Regions from separate parts of the Streptomyces sp. YGL11-2 genome, predicted to be linked through region 2. Evidence: riboswitches for the same ligand, from Rfam matches in the RefSeq annotation. Region 2 holds a riboswitch; each other region holds the start of a gene.
What was found. Region 2 has a riboswitch for magnesium ahead of ACO1BR_RS15760 (NRAMP family divalent metal transporter). Riboswitches for the same ligand answer to the same signal wherever they lie in the genome.
Positions count from the first base shown of each region.

Region 1: linked by a shared signal. The riboswitch ahead of ACO1BR_RS17725 (hypothetical protein) and the one ahead of ACO1BR_RS15760 (NRAMP family divalent metal transporter) in region 2 are both predicted to bind magnesium.
Region 3: linked by a shared signal. The riboswitch ahead of ACO1BR_RS34995 (hypothetical protein) and the one ahead of ACO1BR_RS15760 (NRAMP family divalent metal transporter) in region 2 are both predicted to bind magnesium.

Region 1 covers NZ_JBNHIN010000014.1:3-10,424, reverse strand. The annotation lists gene ACO1BR_RS17770 (metal ABC transporter permease) at 1-766, opposite strand, end outside; gene ACO1BR_RS17765 (metal ABC transporter ATP-binding protein) at 753-1,682, opposite strand; gene ACO1BR_RS17760 (metal ABC transporter solute-binding protein, Zn/Mn family) at 1,692-2,672, opposite strand; gene ACO1BR_RS17755 (ornithine cyclodeaminase family protein) at 3,335-4,282, shown strand; gene ACO1BR_RS17750 (DUF4232 domain-containing protein) at 4,616-5,155, shown strand; gene ACO1BR_RS17745 (ArsR/SmtB family transcription factor) at 5,389-5,742, opposite strand; gene ACO1BR_RS17740 (DUF6542 domain-containing protein) at 5,873-6,388, shown strand; gene ACO1BR_RS17735 (LCP family protein) at 6,392-7,993, shown strand; gene ACO1BR_RS17730 (hypothetical protein) at 8,052-8,468, opposite strand; gene ACO1BR_RS17725 (hypothetical protein) at 8,530-8,763, opposite strand; M-box (ykoK) riboswitch at 9,237-9,409, opposite strand; M-box (ykoK) riboswitch at 9,817-9,990, shown strand.
Region 2 covers NZ_JBNHIN010000011.1:216,357-226,778, forward strand. The annotation lists gene ACO1BR_RS15730 (ISL3 family transposase) at 1-1,142, shown strand, start outside; gene ACO1BR_RS15735 (TetR/AcrR family transcriptional regulator) at 1,466-2,026, opposite strand; gene ACO1BR_RS15740 (DUF2867 domain-containing protein) at 2,122-2,724, shown strand; one part of gene ACO1BR_RS15745 (IS5 family transposase) at 2,773-3,293, opposite strand; one part of gene ACO1BR_RS15745 (IS5 family transposase) at 3,293-3,653, opposite strand; gene ACO1BR_RS15750 (TetR/AcrR family transcriptional regulator) at 3,708-4,310, opposite strand; gene ACO1BR_RS15755 (class I SAM-dependent methyltransferase) at 4,384-5,211, shown strand; gene ACO1BR_RS15760 (NRAMP family divalent metal transporter) at 5,398-7,041, opposite strand; M-box (ykoK) riboswitch at 7,338-7,511, opposite strand; gene ACO1BR_RS15765 (hypothetical protein) at 7,644-8,420, opposite strand; gene ACO1BR_RS15770 (metalloregulator ArsR/SmtB family transcription factor) at 8,858-9,214, opposite strand; gene ACO1BR_RS15775 (cation diffusion facilitator family transporter) at 9,277-10,407, shown strand.
Region 3 covers NZ_JBNHIN010000048.1:40,521-50,942, forward strand. The annotation lists gene ACO1BR_RS34960 (AfsR/SARP family transcriptional regulator) at 1-687, opposite strand, end outside; gene ACO1BR_RS34965 (hypothetical protein) at 1,088-1,504, shown strand; gene putP (sodium/proline symporter PutP) at 1,877-3,466, opposite strand; gene ACO1BR_RS34975 (hypothetical protein) at 3,753-4,994, shown strand; gene ACO1BR_RS34980 (ABC transporter substrate-binding protein) at 5,076-6,467, opposite strand; gene ACO1BR_RS34985 (TIGR03086 family metal-binding protein) at 6,833-7,399, opposite strand; gene ACO1BR_RS34990 (hypothetical protein) at 7,682-8,020, opposite strand; gene ACO1BR_RS34995 (hypothetical protein) at 8,044-8,484, opposite strand; M-box (ykoK) riboswitch at 8,891-9,064, opposite strand; gene ACO1BR_RS35000 (hypothetical protein) at 9,411-9,911, shown strand; gene ACO1BR_RS35005 (MarR family winged helix-turn-helix transcriptional regulator) at 10,045-10,422, opposite strand, start outside.

The sequences.
Region 1 (10,422 bases), on a different contig from region 2:
CGGCGATCAGTCCGAGCCAGGTGGCGGCGAACGCCAGCAGCACGGCCAGGGCGAGGCTTGCGGCCGGGCGGGCGGTGACGGCCTGCGCGGTGGCGCCCGGAATCACCATCAGCGCGAAGACCAGCAGCGTCCCCGTGATCTGGCTGGCCTCGGCCGTCGCCGCACCGAGCAGAACCAGGAAGACGACGGACAGCGTCCGCACCGGTACCCCGCGCCCGGCAGCGACCTGCGGGTCGACGGAGGCGAACAACAACGGCCGTCCGACCCACGCCAGCACCGCGAGGACCACGGCACCGACCACCGCCAACACCATCACCTGGGAAGCGGTGATGCCCAGGAAGGTGCCGAAGAGAATCGTCTGCGGGCCCTCCAACAGCCCCTTGTACAAGGCCATGAAGAGGAACCCGGCGGCCAGCAGGAACGCCTGCACGGTGCCGGTGAGCGCGGACTCCTCCGCGCCGCCGGCACGCGATCCGAGCGCGGCGATGACCAGCGCCGCGGCCACGCACAGGGTGAAGTACCCGTAGACCGCACTCACCCCGAGCAGGACGGCTCCGGCCGCGCCGGGGAAGGCGACCACGGAGACGGTGTGGGCGGCGAACGTCTGCCGCCGCAGGACCACGAACCAGCCGACGACGGCGGAGACCACGGCCACGATGGCGCCCGCGCGGAAGGCGTTGACCATGAACGGGAACGACCACATCTGCTGGAAGTCGGCGATGAGGTTCCACGACCACACAGGGGAGTTGGTGTCAGCCAGCAGCATGACCGGCCCCGAGCGCCGCGTGGCGGTCGGTGTGGACCGCGGGTGCCTCCGGCTGGCCGACCACGACCAGCCGCCCGTCCGAGGTCTGGAGCACCTCGACGGCAGTGCCGTACAGCCTGGTCAGCGTTTCGGAGGTGACGACCTCGCCCGGCGTGCCGGTCGCGGCACCGCCCTCGGCCAGATAGACGACCCGGTCCAGGTGGTGGAGTATCGGGTTCACGTCATGGGCGACCATCACCACCGCCACGCCTTCCTGGTGGCAGATCCGCCCGATCAACGCGGCCACCGCACTCTGGTTGGGCAGGTCGAGACTGTCCAACGGCTCGTCCAGCAGCAGTAGTTCGGGCCTGCGCACCAGCGCCTGGGCGATCAGCAGCCGCTGCTGCTCGCCGCCGGAACACTGCCCGATCGGCCGGTGGGCGTACGTCGACGCCCCGACCAACTCGACGACCTCGGCGATGCGTTCGCGTTCGGCCCGACGGCGTGCACCGGGGAACGGCAGCGGAACCCCCCACCGGTCACCGTCCAGCCCCATCCGCACCACGTCGATGCCGCGGATGCGCATGGCGGCGTCGAAGCTGCGGCGCTGCGGCAGGTAGCCGATCCGGTCGTTGGCCTGCCCGGGGCGGGCGCCGAGCACCCGCACCTCGCCGGCAGCGGTGGGCAGGGCGCCGAGGAGGACCTTGATCATGGTCGACTTGCCGACCCCGTTCGGGCCGAGGACGGCGGTGAACTCGCCAGGCCCGATGCGAAGGTCCACCCCCGACCACAACGTGCGACCGCCGACACGCACGGCGGCGTCCCGCAGGGCGACCACCGGTTCGCCTCCGGTTTCCGCGGCTGTGTCGTGGCCGCCTGCTCGGGGCGCGGGAACGGCGGGGGTGACGGCTTCGCGGACCTTCGCTGTCGGGTTCATGGCGTCAGATCACTTCCCGGTCGCCTTGGCCAGGGCCTGCTGGATGCCCTGGAGTTGGCTGGTCTGCCACTGCTGGAAGGTGGCCTTGGCCGGCGCGAGGGTCTCGGTGACGGTGGCCACGGGGATGCCTGCCTCCTTGGCCGCCTTGACCTGCGCCTGCACGTCCGGCGTGGAGTTCTGGGAGTTGTAGACGTAGATCCTGATCTGCTTGTTCTTGATCTGCTGGTCGATGGTGGTCTTGTCCTGGGCCGTGGGGTCGGTGCCCTCGCTCATCGCGTCCAGGAACGTCTCCGGCGTCAGCATCTTCAGCCCCAGACCCTCGGCGAGCGGCGTGACGATCGACTCCGACGCACCGATCGGGGTGCCCGCGTACTTCGCCTTGATGTCGGCTATGAGCTTGTTGTAGTCGGCCAGCGTCCTGGTCTCGAAGGTGTTCTTCTGCTGGTCGAAGTAGGCGGAGTCGGCCGGGTCGATCTTCTTGTAGCCGGTGGTGATCTGCTCGACGACCTTGTGGACGTCGCCCGGGGAGTACCAGCGGTGCGGGTTGCCGCCCGGCTTGACCCCGACGAGGTCGCCGACCTTCAGCTCGGTACGCCCGCTGCCGGGGTTTGTCGACAGCAGCTTGTCGGCCCAGCCGTCGTAGCCGACGCCGTTGACGATCACGTACTGGGCGCTGCTGACGGTGCGGGCGTCCGCGGAGGTCGCTTCGTAGTCGTGCGGGTCGGTGTCCGGGTTGGTGATGATGCTGGTCACCTTCACATGGCTGCCGCCGATCTGGGTCGCGATGCTGCCCCAGAAGTTCTCCGCCGCCACGACCTGGACTGTCTTGCCCGAGCCGCTGCCGGCCGCGGCGGTGTTGCCGGTCTTCGGCGAGGAGGTCGAGCAGGCGGTCGCCGTCACGGCGGTCGCGGTGGCCACCGCGGCGGCGAGCGCGATGCGTACGGACCGTCGGGAGGAACCTGGGGTGCGGACGGTAGGGGCGGTGCTCATACGGGACTCCTTCGGGCGGTGCCGGATGCGCGGTGGTGCGCTCTGGCGCAGGTGCCCCCCGAAGCTAGATGGCAATGGTTATCACTTCAATAATCAGATGAAAACCATTGCCATCTCTTGACGGGAACCCGACCGTCCGGATCGGACCAGGCGAGATCCCTGCTCCCATGCGGCACCACCACGCCCCGCCGGCCGGCGGGAAGGGGGTGGCGAGGCCGCCCGCGAAACGGCCCGGTCGCCTCACCCGGCCCGCCGACCCGCCGCGCCTGCCATGGCGTGCGGGCCCCCATCCACACCAGTACCGCGGCGCCGGAGATCCGCATCGCGTCGTAGGCGACCTGCGAGGACGGCAGCAGCGCGGAGAGCCCGAACGCCGCCGCGAGACCCCACAGCAGCCGCACTCATTGCCCAGGACCGTGGCCATACCGCTTCTGCGGCCGTTCATCACCGCTCGACGCAGGATCACAGCCGTACTCGGCCCGGGGACCATCGCCATCAGAAAAGCCGCACCGGCGAACGGAACGCGGGAAGCCGACACCGGGTCGGCATGCCGAGCGTTCGAGGGCCCCACAAGCCCCTTGCGTGCCTGGCGAGTTACCGGAAACCGGAGGGCAGGCGTTGCTCCGCGCCGACCGCCACGGAGTCCGTGAAACCCTGACGCCATGACCCGGATCCTGACCCGCGCCGATCTTCTGGAGCTACTCAACCCCGACGACTGCATCCAGGCACTCCGGGAGGGTTTCGCGACAGCCCCGCGCGGCGCGGTGCCGGGCCAACGGGTGCGTACCGACCTCCCGTTCCCCGGAACCGCCACAGCCTTGCTGCCCGGACTGCTGCCGGGCATCGACGCCTACACGGTCAAGGTCAACGCGAAGTTTCCCGGCGCGGACCCGGCGCTGCGGGGTGTGATCTGCCTCCACAGCGGCACGGACGGCGCCTTGCTGGCGCTGATCGAATCGGCCACTGTCACCGCCTGGCGCACCGGCCTCGCCGCGGCCCTGGCCACCGACCTGATCGCGGAACCGGGCAGCGACGGTGCCCACACGGTCGGCGTGATCGGAGCCGGCGCCCAGGCCGAACTGACCATCCGGGGACTGCGGACGCTGCGCTCGTGGAACCGCCTTGTCGTCCATGACACCGATGGGCAGCGCGCGGCCGACTTCGCCGAGCGGTACGGCGGTACCGTGGTGTCCACGCCCCGGCAGGTGGCCGCTGAGGCAGATGTGGTGATGCTGGCCACCTGGTCGCGCCAACCCCTGCTCCACCTAAGCGATCTGAGGCACGGTCAGCATCTGACCGCGCTCGGCGCCGACGAACCCGGTAAGCAGGAACTGGCCCCGGGGGTCCTCACCTGCGCCCGGCTGATCGTCGACGACATCGACCTCGTCGCCGCGCACGGCGCTCTCGCCAACGCCGGCCTGCCCGCCACCACGGCCGCCGCCTCCCTGAGCGACGTGATCCGCGGCCACGCCCCCGCCCGCTCCCACAGCGAGGAGATCACCGTCTACGCCCCGGTCGGCCTGCCCTGGCAGGACCTGGCCCTGAGCTGGCTGGCCTATCAGCAGGCCGAGACCACCGGAATCGGAACGACCCTCGATCTCCTGTCCTGACCCGCCGCCTGCCAGCGGCTTGATCAGGCGAAGGAACCAGTCCGCATCAGAGAGCCCGTGCCCGTGTCGTGACGTGACAGCCGTGCGGATGCTGGTCCGGGCGGCGCGGTGCGTCTGGCCGTCGACGTACCCACGAGTTCCGAGGTCCGGTATGTTCGAGTGTCCGGTAAATAGACCGAAATGGCCAAGGTGGGGTGGCCGCGGCATTAGTGGTGCATTAGTGCCTCATTAGCCATCTGGCAGCGCCTCGGAGGACGTTGGAAGCGCAACGCACCGACCGAGCGTGCGCTGTCCGAGATCGGCGCGCGCCACCACACAAAGGGGAACAGAGGGATGTCGCTCACGTCCAAGACCCTCCGCCGCGGCCGCCGGGTCGCTGCCGGATCACTGATCGCTGTCACGGCGCTCACGCTCACCGCCGGCGTGGCCCAGGCTCACACCTCGGCGAAGCCGAAGCCCGCCTCGGATCGCTGCACCGCGGAGAACATGTCGGTGGGCCTGGGCCGCACGGACATCGGTGCGGGCAACATCCACATACCGCTGGTCTTCACCAACAAGGGCAAGAAGACCTGTTCGCTGCGCGGCTTCCCCGGCGTCTCCCTGACGCTCAAGGAGGGCACACCCGTCGGCAAGCCCGCCACCCGCTCGGGCGCCGCGGGTGGCGTCGTCCGCCTGAAGCCGGGACAGAGCGCGCACGCCGTGCTGCACACGGTCAACGACGGTGTCTCGGACACCCCGTGCTGGTCCACGGCGCAGCTGGTCCACGTCTACGCGCCCGGCTCCAAGAAGGCGATGACCGCCGGCACCGACGGTCTGCGGGTGTGCGGCGGGCAGTTCGACGTGACCTCGGTGAAGCCCGGGACCGCGGACTGACGACCGTCGTGGACTGACGACCGTCGCGGGCTGGCGACCGTCACTGTCCGGCCGGCCCCGTCGGTGCGCTGTGGTCAATGTTCGATCACGCTCCGCTGTACGGGCGCGACGGTGACGGGCACGCGGCGAGCCCGCACGCGGTGGCCGGTCGACGGGGGGCGGAGCGCCTCGTCCCATCGCCGTGGTGACGGGGCCGCGGCTGAGGCCGCCCCGGCCTACGAGGCCAGGTCGGCCTACGGGGCCGGGGCGGCGGGGTTCTGGGCCGCGGCCTCGTCTGCGGCCGTCATCGCCATCATCGTCTCGGCCACGGCCTTCACCCGAGGGTCGGTGACGGCGTAGATCTGGCGTCGGCCCTCGCTCCGCGCGCGCACCGCACCGGCGAGCTTGAGGCGGGCGAGGTGCTGGCTGACGGCCTGGGGCCGGGCGCCGACGCGGAGGGCGAGCTGTGTGACATCGCTCTCGTTCCGGATGAGCATCCACACGATGCGCAGCCGCAGCGGGGACGCGAGCAGCCCGAATCTCAGGGCTGCCGAATGGAACGCCCGCTCCGGGGGATCCGCAGCTCTGTCCCCTTCGGGTACCCCCATCGACGTGGCCCCTCCCCTTCTTGGATCATGGTCGTCCCACGCTGTCGGTGCGGCAGGTCTCTCACCGCACACCCGTACAGACTAGTCACCATACTTGCTACATTGCGCAACTATGCACTCCGGAGCGTCCATGTCAGGCCAGAACCCGGCCATATCCCCACCCTCCGCACGCGATGCGCGCCGAGTGCCGGCTCAGCGGGGCCGGGCGGCGGCAGGTGCGCGGAGCCGCGGAAGCGGCAGGACACCAGAGCAGTCGCGGCGGCACTCGCCCCAACACGCCCGGAAGGCCGCCCTGATCGGGCTGGCGCTGCCGGTGCTCGGCGCGGTCGTGGACGAGCTGATCGGCGGCTCACTCGGGACGGTCTTCGTGCTCACCGCGTTGGTCGGCGGGGCCCTGGCGGCCTGGCGGTGCTCGCGGGCGGGCGCTTGGTGGGTTGCGTACGCGCCGCCGGTCGTAGCGATGTTGATCACCGCGGCTGCCGAGGAGTGGGCGGGCAGGACGAGCGGCAGCGGCGGCAAGGGACTCACCACCGGAGTGCTGCACTGGGCGATCGACGCCTTTCCGGCGATGGCGGCCGCCGAGGCCGCGGTGATCGCGGTGCTCGCGGTGCGATGGTTCCGGCTCAGGCGAAGCGTGAGGAAGTAAGCGGTGCGTGACAACAAACCGGGCGCCGGCGGGCGCGCAGCGGGCATGGCGGCCAACCAGGGCCGGGGCGGCGCAAGCGGCAAGGGCGGCAGGCGCACGCCCCGCCGGGTGGCCGTCGGACGCACTCTGGCCGGCGTCGCCTCCTTCGCCATACTGGCGACCAGCGGCGTCTCCTGGGCCGCGTACCACTGGATCTCCGGCGGGCTCAACATCTCGCACGCACTCGACCCGCTGCTCGGACGCGGGCCGAAACACCTCGACGGCTCCGTCAACCTGCTGCTGATCGGCCTCGATTCGCGCAAGGACATGAACGGCAACCCGCTGCCGAACTGGGTCGTGAAGGACCAACTCCACGCCGGAAACAGCGACGAGGGGTTCTACAACACCAACACCCTGATCCTGCTGCACATACCCGCCGACGGCGGCAAGGTGCAGGCGTTCTCCATTCCGCGCGACTCCTTCGTCGAGACCCACAACGGCGACGGCTCGCTCCAGGGGCACCACAAGATCAAGGAGGCGTACGGCAACGCCTACGAGGGGCGCCGGGAGAAGCTGTCCGCACAGGGGGAGAAGGGCGCCCAGCTGGAGGCGGACAGCCGGGAGGCGGGCCGGGCGGCGACGCTGGCCACCGTACAGAACCTCCTCGGCGTCCCGATCGACCACTTCGCCGAGGTCAACCTGATCGGCTTCTACGACATCGCCGACCAGCTCAAGCCGATCGATGTCTGCCTCAAGCACCCGGTGAAGGACCGGTACTCAGGCGCCGACTTCCCCGCCGGGCCGCAGCAGCTCAACGCCAAGCAGGCCCTGGCCTTCGTCCGCCAGCGGCACGGGTTGCCCAACAACGACATCGACCGTACCCACCGCCAGCAGGCGTTCATCTCGTCGATCACCCACAAGCTCAAGACCCAGGGCGTCTTCACGGACCTGGGCAAGATGCAGGGTCTCTACGGCGTGATGAAGAAGGACCTGGTCATCGACAGCAAGCTCAATCCGATCGACTTCGCCCAGCAGGCCACCAACCTCACCGGTGGGAACGTCGTCTTCCACACCCTTCCGGCCGGGCATTCCGCGATGCAGAACAACGAACAGGTGCAGATCGTGGACGTGGAGCAGATGCGCCGACTGGTGCAGGACGCGTTCCACGAGGGCCCGGCGGCCTCGCCCGGCGCGAAGGGCGGTGCGTCGGACTCCCCGTCCTCCGCGAAGGCGGCACCCGCCACCGTCGACGTCTTCAACGGCTCCGGCAGGACGGGTGCCGCTTCCGAGGAACTCAAGGCCCTCAAGGCGCTGGGCTACACGGAGGGCCAGGCATCCAACACCGCGCCGCAGCCGCACGTCACGGTCACGTACGGGCAGGGTGCCCAGGCCGCGGCCCAGCAGATCGCGGCGAAGCTCGGTGTGACCGCAGCGCCGGCGCCCGACGCACAGATCCAGGCCGGGCACGTCCGGGTCACACTCGGCCAGGACTTCACCGGTCCGAAATCCGCCTCGTCCGCCACGAGCCCCGACCAGAGCTCGGCGTCGAGCTCGTCGCCGGATCCGTCGGACGACGACTACGAGAAGAACGCGGTGACGGCCGGGGGCGTCCCCTGCGTCAACTGACCCTCGTCTGACGCCGAACGGCGCGATGTCGAGTGCGATGGCGTTCTTGGCCGTCCCCTCACATCCCGGGCGGTGTGCGTCCCTCGGGGCCCACCACCAGGCCGCCCGCCCGGAGCGGTCGTGGCGCCGGTCGTCTGCGGGGCGCTGAGTCCAGGCACCAGTGGAGGTCGTGGACCGCGGGATCGAGCCAGACCAGGGTGATCAGCCGAGCCAGTCGCGCGATGGTGGACCCCTCGGTCGTGAAGTCGGCTTCCACGAGCACGGTTTCGGGACTCGCCGGGCGGGTGCGCAGGGTGTGGGGTTCGATGCCGTGGGCGCTGAGTGCCTGAGCGAGCCGGTCTCGGACACGCGGTTCGGCGTCCTGGTCGCAGACCGTGTGCACGGTCGCGAGGACGACGGGATCGGCGGCAGCGCGCGGGGTGCGGTCGGTGATCCGCTCGGCGCGTGCCGGCAGAAGGGCGGACGGGAAGGGCACGGCGGCACCTCGGTAGTGGTGTCGTGGTCTCGTGGTGTCGGCAGCGTGGTGACCGGCTCGGTCAGGGCTCCGGATGACGGGTGGCCTCAGGACGGTTCCGGCCCTGGGAGTCGGAGGCCGCGTGCCGGCGGGCGCGGAGCCGCTTGAGCGTGGTGTGGCCGACTGCCGGGCGCGCGAGAGCCGGGGCGCCCAGGACCTGAACGGCCTCGCTGAAGAAGCGGGAGCAGGCGCGTACCGCCGGAACGACGCACGGCGTTGCGTAGCGGATGGTGCGGATGACGGGGAGGACGGGCATACGAAGGTCACCTCCGTGAAGAAGCAGCGCGGCGGCAGAACGACGCGGCAGAGTCGAGTGATTGCGGATGTACGAGGCCCGGGAACGAGCGCGCCGTAGATGTCGCGATATGGGCGTCATCGCGTACTGCCGTGCGCGGTGCGGCAGCTGGTGATGTGGTGGTGGTCAGGTCGGTCATGACGGGCCTCCCGAGCCCCCGGCGGGGGAGTGGGGGCATGCGGCAGCGATCCGCCCCGCGAGCGCGCAACCCAATGGCCCGGGGCGGCGAAGGGCCGCACGGGTGTCAGGGGACGCGCGAAATCCGCGCAGGGAAGGTGGTTACCGTGTACCGGAAGTCAGCGAGGACGTAAGGGCGCGGGGCCGACTGCGGCCCGGACTACTGCAATGGCCGTCCATGTCGCTCGCCTCCTCCCGGCCGGGGCGCACGCGGGCGCCGAACGGACATGTCGAGGAACGGACCAGCCCATGCGACCGGCTCACCCCAACTCGTCAGGGCTTTGGCACTCCACGGCGTAATCCCCTTGCCAGGGAAGCCACTTGGGGTCACCCCTCAGGCCGGGGAGACCTGTCTGAACCTGAGCGTCTCTCGACGTTGCGGGGTCAGCGGCCGGTGTCCGTGAAGACGCCTCACCGAACGAGGTGCCTGATACTTCCGTTTCTCGAACGCTTACGCAGCATAGCCTCTTACGTGCACATGAACGCAACGCATTGACGCGAGCTTGACTGCCCTCGATCAGCGACCCGATTCGCCCTTTCTGGGGGTTGGGCGCATTGGTGCCGCATGCGGGGCGACGGCGCAAGACGCCAGTGCCCAGTGCCCAGTGCCCGGTGCCTGCGGGGCTTTCACCGCAGGCTCGTTGATGGCTTTCCCGGCGCATGAAGCCGTTCGCGTGCCCCTGCGGAATCATGTGGCAAAAGGGGCAAAACATCGCCCTGGTGCTGGCGTCGCGTGTCCCTGGGCTGCCGCACTCGCCGAGGCTTGGTCAAGAATGAGCCAAGCGCTTGCGTAACCCCGCGAGTGTGAGGGTAGAGTTTTCGCCGTTTGAACGAATGGAAGCACCTCGTTCGGTGAGGCGTCTTCACGGACACAGGCCACTGACCCCACGACGTCGAGAGACGCCCAGGTTCAGGACAGGTCTCCCCGGCCTAAGGGGTGACCCCAAGTGGCTTCCCCGGCAAGGGGATTACGCCGTGGAGTGCCAAAGCTCTGACGAGTTGGGGTGAGCCAGTCATACGGACTGGTGCGCTCTTTGCTGTGTCCGTTAGGCGCCCGCGTGCGCCCCGGCCAGAAGGAGGCGAGAGACATGGACGGCAATTGCAGTAGTCCGGGCCACAGTTGGCCCCGTATCCGTATGTCTTCTCCGACCTCCGGTACGCGGTAACCACCTTCCCTGCGCCTTCCCCCACCTGCCTTGGCACCCGTACGGCCACCGGCCGTCCCGGGTCGCCGTGCTGCGCGCTCGCAGGGGGGATTGCTGCTGCGTACCCCAACCTCCCCCGCCGGGGGACCTGGGAGGCTCTCATGACCAACCTCACCACCACCGCCACACCGTCGACTCGATCGCAGCGCACCGCGGTGCTCGACGACGCCCATGTCGGCGACATTCGTGGCGCGCTCGGCACCATCAAATTGGACGACACCGGCGAGCGGCGGGGCCT
Region 2 (10,422 bases):
TGGGCGTGGACGACTTCGCGTTCCGCAAGGGCCGTACCTACGGCACCATCCTCGTCGATGTCGATACATCCGCAGTGATCGACCTTCTGCCCGATCGCTCGTCCGAGACCCTCACGGCGTGGCTGGCCGACCACCCCGGCGCCGAGATCATTTGCCGTGACCGCGACAGCAGTTACAGCCGAGCCGCCACCGCCGCCTGCCCGGACGCCACGCAAGTTGCGGACCGCTTTCACCTGCTCCAGGGCCTGTCCCGAGCCGTCGAGAAGGTCTGCCAGCAGCACCGCAGCTGCCTGAAGAAGCATGCCGAGCGCGGCCAGGACCGGCCCGTCCAGATGCCGTTGCTCGATGCCCTGCCGCCGACCCTGATCGTCCAGCGGGTCCTGAACCGGCACGTGGAGATCAACCGCATGGTCGCGACCGGCTACCCGGTCAGTGAGATCGCCCGGCACCTCAGCCTGGACCGCAAGACCGTGCGCCACTACCGCGACACCGACCTCGACACGCTGCTCGCCTCGGCCCGCGACCGCCGCAGCGTTCCGCTCGACCGTTTCAAGCCCTTCCTCCAGGCCGAGTTCGCCCGCGGAAACACCAGCGGCACGGCCCTGTTCGAGCAGCTGCGTGAGCAGGGCCACCAGGGCGGGTACTCCACCGTCACCCGCTACCTCCGCACCGTCCGCGCCGGCACCGCACCCCCGGCCCCCGCCGAGTTACCCAGGCCGCGCCGGATCACCGGCTGGATCATGCAGACCCGCGAGAGCCTGTCACCTCGCGATGCCGCCGGACTGGACGAGGTACGGCTCGCCTGCCCGGACATCGCGGCAGCCTGCGACTTTGCCCGTACGTTCACCGACCTGCTGCGTCACCGCCGCGGCTTCCTCCTGCACGACTGGATACGTCAGGCCGAGCAGACCGCGCCCGCCCCGGTGAAGAGCTTCGCCGGATTCCTGCGTCAGGACTTCGACGCCGTGCTGGCTGGGCTGACCTCGGACTACAGTTCCGGCGTGGTCGAGGGACACGTCAACAGACTGAAAACGCTGAAGCGGCAGATGTTCAACCGGGCCGGACTCCCCTTGCTCCGCAAGCGGGTCCTCCTCGCGGCTTCGTTCACTTCAAGAAATGACGTCAGCGCCCTCGCCACATGATGGCGGGAGGCTGCAGCGAAGTTCCGCGCGCTGAGAGCGGGGATGGCTGCTCTTGGCCCTCGGCGGCTTGGGCCAGGAGGCCGGCCAGGCCCTGAAGGTGGGTGGCCGGACCGCGGTCGGTGTACGTGCCTTTGCCGACACTCAGGGGTCCCTAGGGCGTGTCCGACGGGTCATGCCGCGGTCGCGGGGGCTGGCATGCGCATCTTCGATTTCCAGTGATGCCCACCTCGTACGGCCTGCGCCGGACAGGCCCTAGCCGTGACCAGGCGCACGTTGGGCCACGTGAGAGTGACGCCACGTGCGGGTGACGATGGCGGGGGCGGCTACTCCAGCAGCCGTTGCCTGATCAGCTCCATCACTTCTGCGCGGCTGCGCCTGCCGTCGTCGGCGGCGTTGAAGTGGTTGCCGATGCGCACCGAGACGGCGAGCAGGCAGCGGACCTCGACCTCGTCCTCGTCGGGGCAGAAGGAGGAGAACAGGGAACGCAGGTAGTCCATACGGCGGTTGTCGACGCGGCGCAGGCGTTCGGCGACGGCCGCGTCGCGGCGGGCCCAGTCGCGGATCGCTATATCGGCGGTGGTGCCCCGCACCGGCCCATCGGTGGCGGCGGCGACGATGGCGAACAGCCGCTCCAGTCTGGCCCTGGCGTCTCCCCCGCCGCTCTCAACCTGCTCGATCACGCTCTCGGTGACCTCGTACTCCCAGGTGTCGAGCATTTCGGTGAGCAGCGCGCCCCGGTTGCGGAAGTACCCGTAGAAGCCACCCTTGCTGACGCCGAGTGCCTGCGCCAGTGCCTCGATCCGGACGGCTTCGGGGCCGCCTGCGACCAGTGCCCGCAAGCCTTCCTCGATCCACTTGCCGCGTGGCGTGCGGGTCGCGCCCATGGTGTGTGCCTCCTCACGTCGCCGCCGAGTATACGGGGGCGCATAGATGGTTCTACGCTCGATATATACGCCACCGTATAGATAGGGGCCTGCTCATGAGACTTCCCCGAACCGCCCACACCGACCGCCCCTGGCGGATCCACGAGATCGCCGACGACTTCACGGTCGAGGACGTGTGGGTACTGCCCACCCCTGGCGGACCCGACGACCTTGTGTGGCTGGTGCGCCAGATCGCCGAAGGAATCAGGAGCGGGGTGAACGGAGAAGGTCCCATCTCCCGCGTGCTCTTCGCCGTCCGCTGGAAGCTCGGAGCGCTGCTCGGCTGGGACAAGTCCGGTACCGGTATCAGCATCCGGCTGCCTTCCCTGCGCGACCGGTTGCCGGCGGACCTTCGCGAGGGCCCCCAGGGTCCCGACCTCGGCTTGTCCCCGTTCACCTCCCTCTATCAGAGGGGCGACGAATGGGCCGCCGAGATGGGCAACAAGACCGTGCACGCGGTGATGCACATCGGCTGGGTCCCGGACGGGTCCGGCGGCTACCGCGGCCAGATGGCCGTCCTGGTGAAGCCGAACGGGCTGTTCGGCACCCTCTACATGGCCGCCATCAAGCCCTTCCGGTACATCGGGGTGTACCCGGCGCTGATGCGCTCCATCGGCCGCGAGTGGCAGGCGAACGCCGCCGGGCGGAGCGTGCGCTGACCGGCTCCGTCTCCTCAGACAACGCGCGCCGCATCTCCCGCAGTTGGTTCACGAACGCAGCCAGAGCCGGATTCCTGCGACGGTGACGGCGCCATGGAAGATGTACGCCCTCTTGTCGAAGCGGGTGGCTACAGCACGGAAGCCCTTGAGTGCATTGATCGTTCGCTCAACTTCGTTCCTGCGCTTGTAGATCGTCTTGTCGAAGCCAGTGGGCCGCCCGCCGCGACTGCCGCGGCGCTTGCGGTTGGCCCGCTGATTACCGGGCTCAGGAATGGTGTGCTTGATCTGCCGTCTCCGCAGGTAGCGGCGGTTGCGGCGAGAGGAATACGCCTTGTCGCCGCCGAGATGGTCCGGCTGAGTGCGGGGACGCCCGCCGCCGAAGCGGCCAACGCGGATACGTTCCATGACGGGGATGAGCTGCGGGGCGTCGCCCCACTGGCCCGGAGTGATCAGCAGGGCCAAGGGGCGGCGCCCGCCTTCCCCAGCCAGATGGATCTTGCAGGTGAGGCCGCCCCGGGAGCGTCCGAGTCCCTCGTCAGGGCGGTGCTGCCGGGGCGTGCACCTTTTCCCGGCACCCGCGGGAGTCTCGTGCGAGCCCCGGCGGCGTGCTGGTGGGCCCGGCAGGTGGTGGAGTCCACGGACACCATGGACCAGTCGATGCGGCCTTCCGCGTCGGCGTCGGCCAGGACGGCTGCGAAGATCTTGTCCCACGTGCCGTCCGCAGACCAGCGTCTGTGCCGCTCGTACACGGTCTTCCACTTGCCGAAACGCGCAGGCAGATCCCGCCACGGCACCCCGGTGCGCTGCCGGAAGAGAATCCCGTTGATCACCCTGCGATGACTCTCCCAGCGCCCGCCCCGCTGCCCGGACTTCGGCAGATGCGGCTTCAGTCGCACCCATTCCTCGTTCGTGAGATCTCCCCGCCTCATGGACATGCCAACCACTCGAACCTGAGACAGGTCACATGATCCGCCGGACAGGACCTAGGCCGGTCGTCGTTGCACGGCACCGGCAATAACCGCTGTCACGAGCTTGTTGACGGCTGCCAAGGCCGGCGGGCCGGGGTCGCGGTCTGCGAACAGGAGATGCCCGCCACCGACCAGAGAGAGGGTGAGTGAGTCGATGTCGGCGTCGGCCGCGATGCGGCCCAGTTCACGCTCGTCGGCCAGATAAGCGGAGATCGCGGTCGCGGCCTGGGCGAGGATCGCGATGCCGCCTCCGGGCCTGGCCTGCCGCAGCCGTGCGCGCAGCTCATCCCGGAAGGTGATGAGCGGGATGATTGCCACCGGAATCGGTCCGAACAGGGTGGTCAGTGCGCTGGTGAGGTTGTCGGCCACTGTGCCGGTGCCGGCGGACTCGCGCAGCGCACTCGCCTGCGTCTCAAGCTGCGCGGCCCGGTCGAGCACGAGGTCGGTGAGGAAGGCGTCGAAGTCGCTGAAGTGCCGGTGCAGGACGCCTTTGGCGCAGCCCGCCTCGTCGGTAACGGCCCGACTGGTCAGCCCGTTCGGCCCGTCCCGCAGAAGCACGCGTTCCGCAGCGTCGAACAGCTGCTGCCGCGCGTCGTGAAGGTGCACCCCAGTCGGCATTCACAGATCCTCTCGTGCGTCACCACCGCCGGCAACCGTTGCCCAGTGGGCATGCGCCCACTAAGGTGGGCGCATGCCCATTTTACCGCGAGAGCAACCAGAATCATCCCCGGCGGAGCCGCATGAGGCCCGGCGGATGGCCGAGTCATTCGGCGTGGACGCGCAACGCTACGACCAGGCTCGGCCCGGCTACCCCGATACGTTGGTGACGCGGATCGTCACCGGAAGCCCCGGCCCTGAGGTGCTCGACGTCGGCTGCGGCACCGGCATCGCAGCCCGCCAGTTCCAGGCCGCCGGCTGCACCGTGCTCGGCATCGAGCCCGATGCGCGGATGGCCGACTTCGCGCGAGCCCGTGGCCTGCAGGTCGAGGTGGCGACCTTCGAAGCCTGGCAGTCGGCCGGCCGGACATTCGACGCGGTCATCGCCGCCCAGTCGTGGCACTGGGTGGAACCGGTCGCCGGCGTCGTGAAGGCGGCACGTGTGCTACGTCCAGGGGGACGGCTGGCGATCTTCGGGCACGTGTACGAGCCGCCAACCGAGGTGGCCGAACCGTTCGCCGCTGCCTACCGGCGGGCGGCGCCCGACTCCCCGTTCAACGGCCAACCGGCCCGACGTCCGCTCGACCTCTACCAGGCGGCATACGCGAAGTGCGCCGACAAAATCCGCGAGACCGAACAGTTCAACGCTCCCGAACAGTGGCGATTCGACTGGGAGCAGTCCTACACGCGCGACCAATGGCTGGACCTGCTACCCACCACCGGCGGCCTCACCCAACTCCGTCCCGATCAGCTGGCCGAGATACTGGACGCGGTTGGGGGCGCCATCGACTCTCTGGGTGGACGCTTCACGATGAACTACACCACCCTGGCAGCGACCGCCGTACGCGTCGGCACATCCTGAGTCCATCGGCCAAGTCGCCGCCGACCCACGAATCCGTGCGGCCGTTCGACGGTCTGCCGGGCGTCGGCGGAGTTTGGTCAGGTGCGGGAGAAGGCGCATGGTGCCCTCCCTTCTCCGTGAGGGGGTCGATGGGGTGGGGGTGGCGGCGGGCGGGGAGGTCCCGCCGCCACCCGGGGTGGAGAGTGGTCAGTTGCCGAGGGCGACCTGGACGATCTTGATGACGACCAGGACCATCGCGATGAGCAGGTAGGTGCGCAGGGCGCCCATGCCGATCTTGCGGCCGGTGGACATGACCGGCCGGGTCAGCGTCTCCAGCGGCAGCATCCGCCAGTTGTCGCGGCCGGTGCGGTCGATGGGGTCTTCCTTGGTGGCGGTGCGTCGGCGGGTGAAGGCGTAGCCGGCGGCCAGTACTCCGGCGACACCGCAGCCGGCCATGATGTCGAGGATCATGTTGGAGCTGATGTCAGGGAAGAGCACCGAGGCGGTCAGGATGATGGACAGCGAGACCAGGACGCCGACGACCGCGGCGGTGAAGGCGTTGGTCTTGGGGCCGTTGACCCAGGGGCCGAGGACCTGCTTGTCGTTGCAGAGCAGCAGCAGGAAGACGGAGGCGGAGGGCAGCAGGACCCCGGCGAGGGTCTGGACGCCCTGGGTGAGCAGGCCGAGCGGGGAGCCGGGGATCAGCACGATGGTTGCCGCGGCGGCGACCAGGCCGGCGTAGACGGCGTAGAAGCCCTTGGCGCCCTTGATCCCGCGGTGCAGGGAGTGCTTCATCCCGAACACGTCACCGATCGCGTACGCGGTGGACAGCGACACCGCGAACGCGCCGATGATCGAGGCGTCCAGCAGGGCGATGGCGAAGAGGACGCCGGCGACCTTGCCGGCCTTGGCCTCGATGCCGGTGATCAGGCCCGCCGTGTCGGTGAAGTTCCCGAAGCCCTTGGTGCCGGCGAACGCGGCGGCGACCAGGCCCATCATCGCGGCCCCGCCGATCACCACGATGGCGATACCGATCCACAGGTCGGCCTTCTCGTACTTCATGAAGCGCGGGGTGATGCGCTTGTCGATGACGTAGGACTGCTGGAAGAACAGCTGCCACGGGGCGACGGTGGTGCCCACGATGCCGATGATCAGCAGCATGACCGTGGCCAGCTCACCGGATCCGCCGGGGATGACCGGGACCACGAAGTCGTGTGCCATCTGCGAGGTCTTGGGGTGGAGCATGAAGTAGAGCGGGACCAGGAGCAGCGAGGCGGCGCACAGGGCGACGGCGATCCGCTCGAAGCGGCGGAAGGAGCCGGTGAACGCGGAGGCGATGATGATGGCGGCGGCCAGGATCACCGAGGCGGCCTTCGGCAGGCCCAGATAGTCGGCGGCCATCGTGATGCCGATGAACTCGGTGACCAGGGTCAGTGCGTTGAGCAGGAACAGGTCGATGACGGAGAACGCGCCCCAGAACTTCCCGAACCGCTCCAGGATGAGGCGGGCGTGGCCGACGCCGGTGACGGCGCCGAGGCGCAGCACCATCTCCTGGTTGACGTACAGGACGGGGATCAGCAGCAGCAGGGTCCACAGCAGCTGGGTGCTGTAGTTCTGCCCGGCCTGGCCGTAGGTGGCGAAGGCGCCGGCGTCGTTGTCGCCGACCATCACGATCAGGCCGGGCCCGACTATCGCCAGCAGCGTCTTGAACTTCGCGGACAGGCCCCGGCGCTCGCCGGTGTCGTCCTGCTTGATGGTGCCCAGCGCACCACGGATGTCGCCCACGTGCGCGTCGTCCAGCACAGCGGTGCGCTGCGCGGGAATCGATGGGGTGGTGGTGAGGTTGGTCATGGAAGCCTCCCGGGTCCCCCGGCGGGGGAGGTTGGGGTACGCAGCAGCGATCTCCCCTGCGAGCGCGCAGCGCAGCGTCCCGGGACGGCCGGTGGCCGTACGGGTGCCTAGGCAGGGTGGGGGAGCGCGCAGAGGAGGTGGTTACCGCGTACCGGAGGTCGGAGAAGACATACGGATGCGGGGCCTACTGTGGCCCGGACTACTGCAACTGCTATCCATGTCTCTCGCCTCCTTGCGGCCGTGGCGCACGCGGGCGCCGAGCGGACACGGCAAGGAGCGGACCAGTCCGTATGACTGGTTCACCCCAACTCGTCAGAGCTTTGGCACTGCACGGCGTAATCCCCTTGCGGGGGAAGCCACTTGGGATCACCCCTTAAGTCGGGGAGATCTGTCCTGAACCTGGGCGTCTCTCGACGTCGTCGGGTCAGTGGCCTATGTCCGTGCAGACGCCTCACCGAACGAGGTGCCTTCTTCAAACCTCCACGAGTCTGGCTCATACTTGCGCATCGCCGCAACTGCTTGACTCGTTCTTGACTTGCCGTTCCCCGGTACGACACCTTCCGCGGGGCTGTTCCGGCGCTCATGCCGAGCACCCTCCGGCTTCACCCGGGACGTCTGCCACCCGCTCCGTGCCGCTTCCTGTGGTGCACCGCCGCAGTGCTCGGGTCGACGGTTGTCCAGACTGTCCATGTGTCGATGGTGGCCAAGTCCAGATGGGCGTCGTGGGCGATGTCCTGGTGCCGCATGCCGGCGCGGTGCGCGGCGAGCACGGCCTGGCGCAGCGCGTCCGCGCGGGCCGCGAGCCCGGCGCGCAGCGTCTCGGCGCCGGCGGAGGTGAGGGCGGGAGCGTCTTCGGCGAGTCGGTGAGCGGCCTGGCGTACGGCGCGGCGTACGGGTGGCAGGCGAGGGTCATCCGCGGGAATACCGCCGTGTGGTGCCAAGGTCGGATGGGTGCGGTCTCGCCGGGGTGTCGCGTCGGTCAGGAGCCGGACGATGGCGGTGGGCAGGTGAAGGTGGCGGGCGATGACACGGGCCTCGTAGCCGAGGAGGGCAAGAGTCCAGGCGGCGTAGAGGCGGCGGAGGTCCGGTGCGTTCGGCCGGTTCAGAAGTGGACGGACGGCGTCCATGGGGAAGTTTTCCAGTGCGCGGCTGCTGAGCCAGCCCTCCGCGCTGGGCGGCTGCGGCGGCCGGGACCGGGCATCCGCACGGCGGAGCCGTATCAAGAGCAGGACGGTGATGGCGGTGCCGGCCAGGACGCCCAGGAGCACCGGCCGGACGCCGGAGGGGCCGAGGGTCAGCGCCAAGGTCTCCAGCAGGACCAGAACAGCGAAGGTAACGGTCACCGCTTCAGCGACGGGGCCGTGCAGCCGACGGTTCATACCGCACGCCTCCTGTCCGTGCCTGTGACCGCTCGGTTCGGGAACCGGACGTGTCGGCGGTCACGCGCGAAGGGAATTCCCCACAGCAAAAAGCCTATCGAACGCACGTCCCCCTTGCGTGAACAGGCAAGGGGCATAACGCCGGGCTGCGTCCTCCGCGCAAGTCAAAGCCGGCGCCGAAGAACCCCTGCGCAGGGACCGGTTCCAAGGAACCGCATCACTGAACGGAGGCGGCCATAAGTGAAGCCCCTCTCGCTCGGCGCTGCCCCTTCAGTAGTCGTTGACGCGTCGGCGACCTTGCGACGGCTGACTTCGTTCATGACGCCGTTCGGACAGCAGGCAGCGATCCACGGACGTGGAAACGTTCACGAGTCCTGGCGGCGTCGGGGTGTCGTGGGCCCGTGAATCATGGCTGCGGGCGCCGTTGCGACAGGAGCTCAGTCGTGGGGCGGCAGGTGGCCGATCTGGTGGTCCGCGACGTTCAGCGCCTCGTCGACCAAGCGGCGCAGGTGCCCGTGTCGCAGGGCGTACACCACGCGGCGCCCCTCCTTGCGGGTGGCTACCAGCCCGGCCAGTCGCAGCCGTGCCAGGTGCTGGCTGACCGAGGTCCGCGCCGCCGCGGTCGCCGCGGTCAGCGTCGTGACGTCGGCTTCACCTTCGCCGAGCCGTCGCAGCAGGGCCAGGCGGGTGCGGTCGGCGAGCAGGCCGAGCACGTCCACGGCCACCGCCAGGCGCTCGCCGTCGTCTGGCTGTTGCGAGGCGTGCGCACCTGATAGATGCATGCGTGCGTTCATGTGCACATAATGGTGTGACAGCAGTCCCGCCGTCCAGTCCGCCACCGGCGAAAGGCGTAAGCGTGAGCGAGCACCCCCACACCCACGAGTCGCCTGGTCACCACCACGGCCACGGTGTGCACGACCACCCGCACCCCGCCGCCGTCCGCCACGATCACGGTGACCACCGGCACGACCACGACCACGACCACGCGCACGGAGACGGCCGGTGGGCCAGTCTCCGACACCAGCTTGCGCACGTAGTCACGCCGCACAGCCACGAGGCGATGGACAAGGTCGACTCGGCCATGGAGACCTCCCGCGAGGGCATGCGCACCCTGTGGCTCTCCTTGGGCATCCTCGGGCTGACCACGGTCATCCAAGCGATGATCGTGGCGATATCCGGGTCGGTGGCACTGCTGGGCGACACCATCCACAACGCCGCCGACGCACTGACCGCCGTCCCGCTCGGCATCGCGTTCGTCGTGGGCCGCCGGGCGGCGAACCGCCGCTACACCTACGGCTACGGCCGAGCCGAGGACCTGGCCGGCATCGCCATCGTCCTGACCATCGCCGCATCCTCCGCACTCGCCGCCTACGAGGCCATAAACCGGCTGCTCCACCCGCAGGACGTCACCCATCTATGGGCGGTGGCCCTCGCCGCCCTGGCCGGCTTCATCGGCAACGAGTGGGTGGCCGGCTACCGCATCCGCACGGGCCGCAAGATCGGCTCCGCCGCGCTGGTCGCCGACGGCCTGCACGCCCGCACCGACGGCTTCACCTCCCTGGCCGTGCTCCTGGGAGCCGGCGGTGTCGCCCTCGGTTGGCGCTGGGCGGACCCTGCGGTCGGCCTCCTGATCACCGTCGCGATCCTCATGGTGCTCAAAGGCGCCGCCCGCGAGGTCTACCGTCGCCTGATGGACTCCGTCGACCCCAACCTCGTCGACACCGCCGAGACCACGCTCCGCGACATCAACGGCGTCCTGGGCACCGGGCAGGTCCGCATGCGGTGGATCGGCCATGCCCTGCGCGCCGAGGCCGACATCGTCGTCGATCCCCACCTGACCGTCGTCCAGGCCCATGAAGTCGCCGTCGCCGCCGAGCACGCCCTCATCCACGCCGTCCCACGCCTGACCGCCGCCACCGTCCACACCGACCACCCGCCGAACGGCACCGACCCACACGCCACCCTCAGCCACCACGCCGGCCACTGAAAGGGAGGTCACGGC
Region 3 (10,422 bases), on a different contig from region 2:
GTCGCCGGTGCGGACCACCAGCTGTGGCTTACGGCGCTCCCGGTCCGGCTCCAGCAGACCCCGCAGGCTGGAGATGGCCACCTGCAGGTTCGCCGTGGCCGAAGAGAGTGGGGCATCCGGCCACAGTGCCTCGATCAGCGCCTCCTTGTGGATCGGCCGGCCTGCGCGCATGGCGAGCAGACGCATCGCGGCACGAGCGCGGGGACGGATCTTCATCCAGTCGACGATCCGATCCCCGATCGCCATACGGAATCCGCCGAAGCACCAGATCGCTACACGGGGCGTGCGTTCCGCACGGTGCGTGGCGGCCCTTGTCTGCGGCCGTCGCCTGCCGGTGGCGGAGGCGAGGGCGGTCGGTGTGCTCCCACGGTGCTGGTGGGGGCGGGCGCCGGATTCGAGGGCCGTCGGCCGGCCGTCGGCGTCGAGCACGGACAGCAGGCGTCGGGCCGCCGCGGGACGCGCATCGGCATCAGGTTCATCGGCACGGGGTTCACGGGCATCCGGTGCATGGGCATCGGCCGCCTCGGCCCCCTGGATCAGACGCAGGGCGATCCCGAGCAGCCAGAGTCCGACGTCGACCGTGGGCACGTCGGTCGGTTCAGGTTCGGTGGAGCGGTGATCGGCTCCCTCGCCGACCAGGTGGTATCCGGGTCCGTCCGCGGCGGGCTCAGGTGCGGCGGCACTCATCTCTGGGGGCTGGAGCGCATGACAGTTGGTATCCACGCCTATAAGTGGCGCGAAGCGCCGCCCTATGACGGCAGAACTCCAAGATTTTTTCCGGTGTCGGCGCGGCGTCGGCCGACCGGCGCCGGATGGTGCGGTGCTACGGCCGTCGGACGTCGACTCTAGGCGCGGGACCGGTCGCCGACAGCCGGCGGGCGGGCGCACTTTCGGGCGGCCGTGCCACCCCTTGGACCGTTCCGCCGACCGCTGCGGAGGCAGCGCCCGGTCGCCGAAGATGTAGTGAGACGCCCGGTCGGCGCGGTCCGGTGACCGCGGAGAAGTGGTGACCGGGCGCCGACGACGTCGAACAGGCCCTACCAGACACCGGTCCAGCGAGGCCGCGTCGGTGAGAGGACGATCCGCTGTGCGTCTTGTGACCTCCCCGCCACCCGCCCTGCCGACCGCGGTGGACTGCTCGTTACTCGCGGCCGGCGTCGACTGGGACGCCGTCCGCGTACCCCGCAGCGTGGGTGTGCGCTGCCTGGCCGTCCTCGGCGGGCGCAGCGCCGCCGTGGTCGAGGATCCCCGTGAGTCCGCCCTCTACTGGTTCATCGCCGCGGGCGCAGCCGCTGGTTGGGATGTCGCACACACCCGCCCGCTCGGCACGACCCAGTACCTGGTGGTGCCGCCGCTGCACCGGGCGGCGGGTCCCGGGCTGCACTGGCGGATCCGTCCGGTCGAGGGCCGGCTGATCACCGATGTGCGGGCACTGAGAGTGGCCGTCGAGGGTGTGATCGGGCCTCCTGGCGCTCCCGGTACCTCCGCGCGGCTCGCCACCTGAGGTGCCGGGAGCGCCCCCAAGCGCCGTCCCACACCCCCGGGGGCGGTTGGTCCGCCCGCAAGCGGGCGGACCGGAAGGTCGTCCCGTGCCTCTTCCCCGACCTCCACAGGGCAAGAGGCACGGGGCGGCTCCCTGCCGAGCGGTCCAGCCACGGGTCGAGCCGCCTGCTGGTGGCGCCGGTGACGCGGGACCGACGTCCGGCGCCGAGGATGCGACGATCACGGCGCGGTTGCCTTGCCGCCCGGGGCGCCCAACACGTCACCGAATGCCGTAGCCCCAACACACCGTCGTACGGGACGTGGCACCGCCCGCAGGCGAGCAGTCCCGTACGCCGGGCAGCGGCACGTCCGCTGCGCGTCCCCCGCCGACCTCTCAGTGCCGTCTGTGGGTTCCTCGCGCACTCGGCGGCCAACCCGCCGTGGCGGTACGGAGGATGCTCCCCTCCGGCCTGCCGCCCTTCCGCCGCATGCCGCCCCAGGTACGTCGCGGAGGGCGGCCGACGAAGGCGCCGAAGAGGCACGCGGCGGCCGTGGCGGCCAGCACCCCCGGCACCATCGCGTAGACACCGGTCCGGAACGGGCCGAGCAGCGGGTCGATGTACTTCCAGAGCGCCACGGTGAGCGCACCCGTCACGATGCCGGCCATGGCCCCGGCTTTCGTCATCCGCGGCCAGTAGAGCGACAGCAGGAGCACCGGGCCGAAGGCGGAGCCGAAACCGGCCCAGGCGTAGGCGACGATGTCCAGTACGCCGCCGCCGCTGAGCGCGATCACATAGGCGACCAGTGCGACGCCGACCACCGTCCCGCGGGCCACCCACACGAGCGCGGTGTCCGAGACCCGCCGGTTGAGGAACGCACGGAAGAAGTCCTCGGAGAGGGACGTCGCCGACACCAGCAGTTGGCTGTCCGCGGTGGACTTGATCGCGGCGAGTACGGCCACCAGCAGAACGCCGGTGACCCATGGGTTGGACAGCTGCGCGGACAGGGCGATGTAGGCCAACTCCGGGTTGGAGAGCGGGTGGTGAAGTTGGGCGATCGCGACGAGTCCGGCGAGACTGGTACCGGCCAGGGCGACGATCACCCAGCTCACACCGATCCGCCGGGCCGCGGGGATGTCGTCGGTGCTGCTGATGCCCATGAAGCGGGCCAGGATGTGGGGCTGCCCGAAGTAGCCGAGCCCCCAGGCGAGCATGGAGACCACCGCGATGGCGCCGAGGGGTTTGCCGGCGCCCCACTGGCCGCCGGCAAAGCCTGCCTGGGTGCTCATGTCGAGCAGTGACGGGGTCTTGGCGACGAGCGCCTGGCGCAGTGAGCCGAGGCCGCCGAGCCGCCAGATCCCGATCGCGGGGAGGGCGAACGCCCCGAGGACCATCAGGGCGCCTTGTACCGAGTGCGAGGTGCTCACGGCGCGGAAGCCGCCCAGCACGGAATAGGTGACCATCACCACGGCGAAGACAGTGAGGCCGAACTCGAAGCCGGTGCCGAAGAGTTGACCGACCAGCATGCCGCCCGCGACGAAGCCGCTCGCCACGTAGACGGTGAAGAACACGACGGTGACCGCCGCCGAGACGGTGCGCAACACCCTGCTGTCGTCCTCGAACCGTTCTTCCAGGTACGCCGAGAGCGTCACGGAGTTGCCCGCGAGCTGGGTGTAGATGCGCAAACGGGGCGCGACCAGCCGCCAGTTGAGGTAGGTACCGATGACCAGTCCGACCGCGATCCACGTGGCACCGATCCCCGCCGCGTACACGGCACCGGGCAGGCCGAGAAACAGCCAGCCGGACATATCGCTGGCCTCGGCGGACAGTGCGGCGATGAAGGCGTTGAGCCGCCGGCCGCCGAGGGCGAAGTCGGTGAAGGTCTGGGTCTCCTCGTACACCGCGATGCCGAAGACGATCATCACGAGGAAGAAGGTCCCGAAGACGAGCATGACCGGCACCATCTGCGTGAGCTGCAATCTCATCTTTTCTCCGTCGGCGAAGACCGGTCCCGGCCGGTGTGCGCCGAACCTTCGTCGGGTCCTGGTCGGGAAGTGTGTCGACACATCGTGGAGATTGCCGCACTCCGCGATTCCAGGACTTTAGGAGAGCGCCCGTCCCTTGGGCAGCCCGCGGGCGGGAGTACTTTCGCGCAACACGGCTGCCCGAAGGACCGCCCTCATGGGGGCTGCGTACCGGAGAGCCGGACGTGAGCATCTGACGCACCGCGCAACACGGCGATGCCGTGCGGTGAACCTCCCAGGAGTCTCCATGACGAAGTCAAGCCGCGAGCAGACACCCGACGGCGGCGATCGTCCGCCCGCACCGGACACCGCGCGCCGTGCTCTCACCAGCGACCTCATGCGTCTCGGCAGAATCGACGGCCCCCGAGCCGGCGTCTCGCCCGCCGCGGTTGCCAGGGGCTACGAGAAGACATGGCACATCACGGATCAGTGGCTGCCGCTGGCCAGGCAACGCCGCCGGGCGGCAGCGGGCTCGACGGCAGATCAGGCGCGGTGGGACGGACTCATCGAGTCCGCCGCCCGGCCCGCCCAGCCGGCGGGGTGCCCCTCGTTCCTCGGCCTCGTGCAACTGGCCGGGAACGCCCGTGACCTGCTGCGCACCTTGCGCGATACCGAACCGCCCTGTGTTCCGGTCGCGGATGTCGCGGCACGGATCGCCGAGGCCATCGAGGACGGCCGCTACCTGACCGGTGCGCCGCTCAGCCCGGCCAGGATCGCGGCAGACCGGCAGCTCCCCGTCGACAGCGTGAAACTCGCTCTCCTCGACCTGGCCGAGAGGAACGTCGTCGAGCTGAGCGCCGCCGGCCGCGCCCGCGTCACCGGCCCCGGCGGCACCGATCGCCCGCGGCAGATCGCTGAGTGGCTACGGGAGTTGGTCGCCGCGGGCGCGTACGCCCCGGGGACGGCGCTGCCGATGAGGCAGGTACTCGCCCGCAATCTGGTCTCCGCCGACCCCCCGATCGCCGCCGCGATCCGACTCCTCATCGACGACGGAACCCTGACCTGCTACCCGGGGCAGCGGCCCATCGTGCGACCGGGGCACCCCCACGCGGGGACAGAGATGATCGTCCGGGCTCGTGCGTTCGCCCAACTGCCCTATCCCAGTGGGCCGGTGGACCTGGGGGACATGCGCGTGCGCGAGGTCGTCCGGGTGGCCCAGTCCTGGTGGAAGGCCCGCCTCGTCCCGCATCCGACCACGCTGGACCACTACCTCGCCCAGCTCGTCGGCATCGCCCGCCAACTCATCACCAGGGCTCACGACCCGGAGCCGCCCACCTCGTCGTACGGCGAACGGCGGGAACCCCGGAAGCACCGGGAGGCACGGGAGCACCTGGAATGCGTGATCGTGCGGATCACCGTCGGCGCGACCAGCACCGCCGCATCCGACCCCGAGGACGGCGTCTGGCGTATCGCGTGCCTCGCGGCGGCCGTTCACGACCTGCTGAAGCTCACCGCGGCAACCGGCGGCAATGCCACGCGGTCCCGGTGAGCAGGCCGTTGCGGGCCGGTGTCGCCGGCCCGTGAGCGGTCCGCCGCGGGGGCTGTTGGGGCGGTGGGGTCCCAGGAGCGCTCAGCGCTTCCGGTACGGCTGGGCGACCTTCTCGGCCAGTTCCTGCGAGCGGTCCAGGGCCTGGTCCACGGTCTCGGCTCCGGCGATGGCGTTGCTGATCTCGTAGGAAACCTTGGTGCCGAGATCGGCGAACTCCGGGATGCCGACAAACTGGATGCCGATCGTCGGCCGTGGCTGGCGGCCGGGGTTCCGGGGGTCGGTGCTGGTGATCGCCTTGCGGGCGACATCGGCGAACGCGGATGCCGCGGCGCGGTATTCGGGGTTGACGTAGGTGGAGGCGCGGGTGCCGGCCGGCACGTTGGCCCATCCGCTGGTCCGCCCGACCAACTGCTGGTACTGCTTGCCCGAGGCCCAGGAGAGGAACCGCCAGGCGTCGTCGGGCCGTGCGGATGTCTTCCGCACGCCCCAGGCCCAGGTGTAGAGCCAGCCTGAGCCGGTGGTCCTGCCGGTGGTGTCGGCGGTCGTCTTCTCGACCGGGGCAGGCGCGTAGCCGATCTTGCCCTTCAGCGGGGAGTCCGCCGCCTCCAGAGAGCCGGCCGCGGCCGTGGAGTCGTACCACATCGCGGTCCCGCCGTGGGTGAAGTCGTTGAGGCACTCGGCGTACCCGGACTCGGCGGCGCGGGACTCGCCGTGCTTCCGGACGAGGTCGACGTAGAAGCCGGTGGCGGATGCGAAGGCGGAGGAGCTGAGTTGCGCCTCCCAGTCCTTGGTGAACCACGTTCCACCGAAGGTGTTGACGACGGTGGTGAGCGGAGCGATCAGCTCGCCCCAACCCGGCTGCCCCCGCAGGCAGATGCCCTTCATACCGGGCTGCGCGCCGTCGGCCCTGGCCGCCAGATCAGCGACCTGCTGCCAGGTGGGATGCGCCGGCATGGTCAGCCCTTTGGCGGCGAAGACGTCCTTGCGGTACATCAGGAAGGACGACTCCCCGTAGAACGGTTCGGCGTAGAGCCTGCCGTCGTCCGCGGTCAGCGAATCCCTCATGGGCGCGAGAATGTCGGCCTGATCGAACGCGGTGTCCTTCGCCGCGCGCCCGTTCAGCGGCAGCAGCCATTGGTTCTTGGCGTAGAACGGCACCTCGTAGTTGCTGATGGTGGCGACGTCGTACATCCCGGCCGGACTGGAGAGGTCCTGGCTGATCTTCTCCCGGACGTCGTTCTCCGGCAGCACGGTGAAATTCACCTTGATGCCGGTCTGTTCGGTGAAATGCTCGGCCGTGAGCTTCTGCACCTCCAGCATCTGTGGGTTGTTCACCATCAGCACGTTGAGGACATGCTCCCCGGACGAACCACCGATGCCACCGGCGCCGGCACACCCCGCAAGTAACGCCGCGGCCGCTAACGCCGCAACCGCACTGCGTACCCGGAGTTCTCTGCGAACGGTTCGGATCAACCTGATCGGCTCCTCTGTCCGGCCACCTGGTGGCGGCCGCCCCGGCCCTCTTCGTCTGTACGGGGTGGGAAGAGGGCCGGGGCGGCCTTGAGAAGGTCTGCCCGTTCACCCAACCACAAACGGGCAGACCAGGCCGTCCCCTTCGGGGGAGAGGGACGGAACCCGGGGCGGGGGCGACGGCGCACGGCGCGGTCGCCCCCTCTGAGGTCGCCCCTCAGCCGCGCCCCTACAGCGTCGTCCCGTCGGGCGCTGCCGGAAACGGCCGTTGAGGCGACTGTTCGGGCGACTCCTGCGGACGATCGGGCGGCGGCGGAGGTCCTGGACTCCGGTGAAATCCGTGGGAACGACGGCGGAATGCGTGTGGGTCAGACGCTGCGGCCGAAGTACGCGGCGATCCGGTCGAGGGCCGGCGCGCCGTCGGGGGCGGGCTCGGGTGAGGCGAACAGGCCGTTCCGGCCGCGGACTTCGTCGGGCCAGTTGCCGTACCAGCGCTCCTGGACGGCGTGGACTGCGTCCGGGTCGCCGGTACGGTCCTGGCCCGTGGCGGTGGCCAGGTCCCAGCCGTGCAGCACCGCCTCCAGCAGCTGTATGTCGGCGACCCGCGGGCCCAAGCCGCCGTCGGGCAGAGGCATGCGGCGATCCAACGCCCCTGCGGTACGCCAGGCGGCCAGGACCGTCTTCGCGCCCTGGGCGTAGACGTCGCAGGGCTGCCGGTCGCCGATGTGGTCCTGGGCGAAGAGGGAGAAGTCGGGGGCGCCGCCTTGAGCGAGGGCGACGTAGTAGGGGTTGCCGGCGATCAGGTGGTTGGCCAGGGCCCGTACGTCGAAGTCATCGCACGGGGTGGGCTGTCCGTACTGAGCCGGGGTGACGTTGCCCAGCAGGCGGGTGGTGTGGTGCAGGGCCTGGTCGAGCAGGTGGATGTCCTGGGACATGGGGGTGCCTCTCCAATGGGACGGGGCCAGGGGCCTGCGCGGCAGATGCGCCGCGAGGATCGCTGGTCACCGTCTGCGCGCAGCACACGCGGATGCGCCTGCAACGGGAGAGTGCCATCCCTCGCGGACAGATTGTGTCCGCAACGGGAACGGGCACGGTCAGAAGGCCCCACCACCGGACGGACTTCCAGACCGTCCGGTGGGCGGGGCGGTGCGAAGTCCGCTCACGTGCAGGCGGGTTGCCGGGGCTCGTCGGTCCATCGCCGGCTCCTGATCGCCCGGTCAGGGTGTGGTCGGTGGGGTCTTGTCGGTGTGCAGGTGCCAGTGCAGCTCACGCACCTGGGGTTCGCGCGTCAGCTGGACGACCAGCCGTTCCAGGGCAGCGGCGGCGGGGCTGTCCGGGGTGAGCGTCAGCCGCAGGAGCACATGGACGCTGCCGTCCGGTTCGACGGTGTGCAGGCTGTGCAGCCGCGTTCCGGTGTGCGCGAACGCGAGAAAGCACAGAGCCCGTACCTTCTTCTCGACGCGGCGGTCGCACACGGCCTGGAGCGCGCAGTGCGTCGGCACCGGGCGCACCACGGCCGTCGTGCGCCGGGGGCGCCGGCGAAGCCGGAGTTTCATGCGGGCACCTCCGAGCTGCTGGGTCAACAGGATGTGGCCGGTGGGTGGTTGGGTTCCGTGGCGGTCGGTGCGAGCCCTGCGCGGGCGCTAAGGGCTGCGGGGACGGGGACGGTGTCGGCCTGGCGGGGGACGGTGGTGTCCAGGTGCCAGTGGAGTTCGTGGACGGCGGGGTGCAGCCAGACATGGGCGATCAGTTGGCCCAGTGGTGCCGTGACGGGTCCGGTGGTCGTGAAGTGTGCCTCCAGGAGTACGGCGTCCGGCTCGGCGGCCAGCACACGGGTCTCGCCGGCCTCCACGCCCTGGGCTTGGAGGGCATGGGAGAGCCAGGCTCTGACCTGGGGTTCCGCGTCCGGGTCGCAGCGGGTATGGACGGTCGCCAGGACGGTGGGGTCGGTGGCGGATGGCGGGGTGCGGTCGATGAGTCGTTGGACGCCGGCACGCAGCAGGGCGTTCGGAAAGGCCATGGCGGCGCCTCCTCTCCGTCGTGGGGTGTGGCTGTGGTGGTGGGGTGGCCATGGTCGGGCCGCCTGGTGCGGGGCGTCGAGCTGCTTCCGGACGCGTCGGTCCTGTTCGGCCATGGAAGCCTCCCGGGTCTCCCGGCGGGGGAGGTCGGGCTACGCCGCGTTGCCCCCTGCGAGCGCGCAGCACGGCGACCCGGGACGGCCGGTGGCCGTACGGGTGTCTGGGCAGGGTGCGGGAAGGCGCAGGGGAGGTGGTTACCGCGTACCGGAGGTCGGAGCAGACATACGGATACGGGGCCGACTGTGGCCCGGACTACTGCAATGGCCGTCCATGTCTCTCGCCTCCTCCCGGCCGGGGCGCACGCGGGCGCCGAACGGACACGGCAAAGAGCGCACCAGTCATCCGACCGGTTCACCCCAACTCGTCAGAGCTTTGGCACTCCACGGCGTAATCCCCGTACCGGGAAAGCCACTTGGGGTCACCCCTTAGGCCGGGGAGACCTGTCCTGAACCTGGGCGTCTCTCGACGTCGTGGGGTCAGTGGCCTGTGTCCGTGAAGACGCCTCACCGAACGAGGTGCCTCACATTTCTCGAACGCTCAGAGACTACCGGCATACTTGCGTGGAGACGCAACTGCTTGACGCGACTTTGACGACAGCCTTGACACATGCGCCATGCCATCCTCACACAGGGACCGACCTCCAACCTTGCCCAATCCTGACGGAACTCGGGCTCTGGGGACAGGTGTTGTGGGTAGAGAGGGCAGTGCGGGCGGAGCAGGGGGCACTCGCGGGGTCGCCACGGTCCGCCGACTCGGCTTTCCGGGGCCGGCGTTGGCCGGCCGCATGCTCCTACGGCCCGCTTCGGCCGCCGCCCCCGTCGTGGCCGGAACACCGACCGGGGCACCGCCCCTCGAAGGATGGCAGGCCATGACGATCTACCAGCACGTGCCGCACCCGCACATCGCTTCACGGCACGCCCACGGACCGGTGAAGGTCAGCGATCAGCTTCCCCAGGACAACGCGCTCACCCGGTTCAACACCAGGATCGCGATCGTGATCACCCGGGCCGTCGGCAGTATGTGGTGTGCCTACGCGTTCGCGCTGTTCGATCTGATCAGCCTGCCGGACGCGATCAGGGCCGGGGCGTCGGCCATCGTGGCCTGGGTGGCGCAGACGTTCCTGCAACTGGTCCTGTTGTCCGTCATCATGGTCGGCCAGAACGTGCAGGCCGCCGCTTCGGACCGGCGCTCCGAAGCGACCTTCCACGATGCGAGCGCGACCCTGCACGAGGTGGCGCACCTGCAAAGCCACCTCGCCGCACAGGATGTGCTGCTGACCCGGATCGCCGAGAAGGTCGGTCTGGAACCGGTACCGGTCATCGATGCGGCCCCCGGTAGTGAGCCGGGGGGAGAGGACCCGGACGACTGACGGGACCTCCTGCCGCGGCCCAAGGCGCGCCGGGGTCGGTCCGCGGCTGTCATCGGCCCATCCGGCCTGCGCTCCCCGGGCTGTCACCGCCGGTGCGGTGACGCCGTCGGTCGGCGTCTCGATGCGGGCCTGCTCAGTCCCCGGCCTCCGCGAGTCGGCGCAGCAGCGGCTCGACCTCGATGAGCCGGCGGATCTCGTCCGGCCGGAGCGCGGTGAGGCGCCGGGCGAGCACCTGTGCCTCACCGCGGGCGACGTCCGCCAGCGCCGCCGTGCCCTGCTCGGTGAGCAGGACCCGGCTGGCGCGCCGGTCCTTCGGATCGGCTTCCCGGCGTACCAGGCCCGCCGACTCCAGGCCCAGGACCGCGGCGGTGACGGTCGGTTGGGAGCAGGGCACCCACTGCGCGATCTCCCCGATCCGGGACGGTCCGCGCTGGGTGAGCAGCGCCAGTACGGCGATGTGGGTCAGCTGGACGCTGCCCGCGGTGGCGGATCTGCGCAGGCTCCGGGTGAG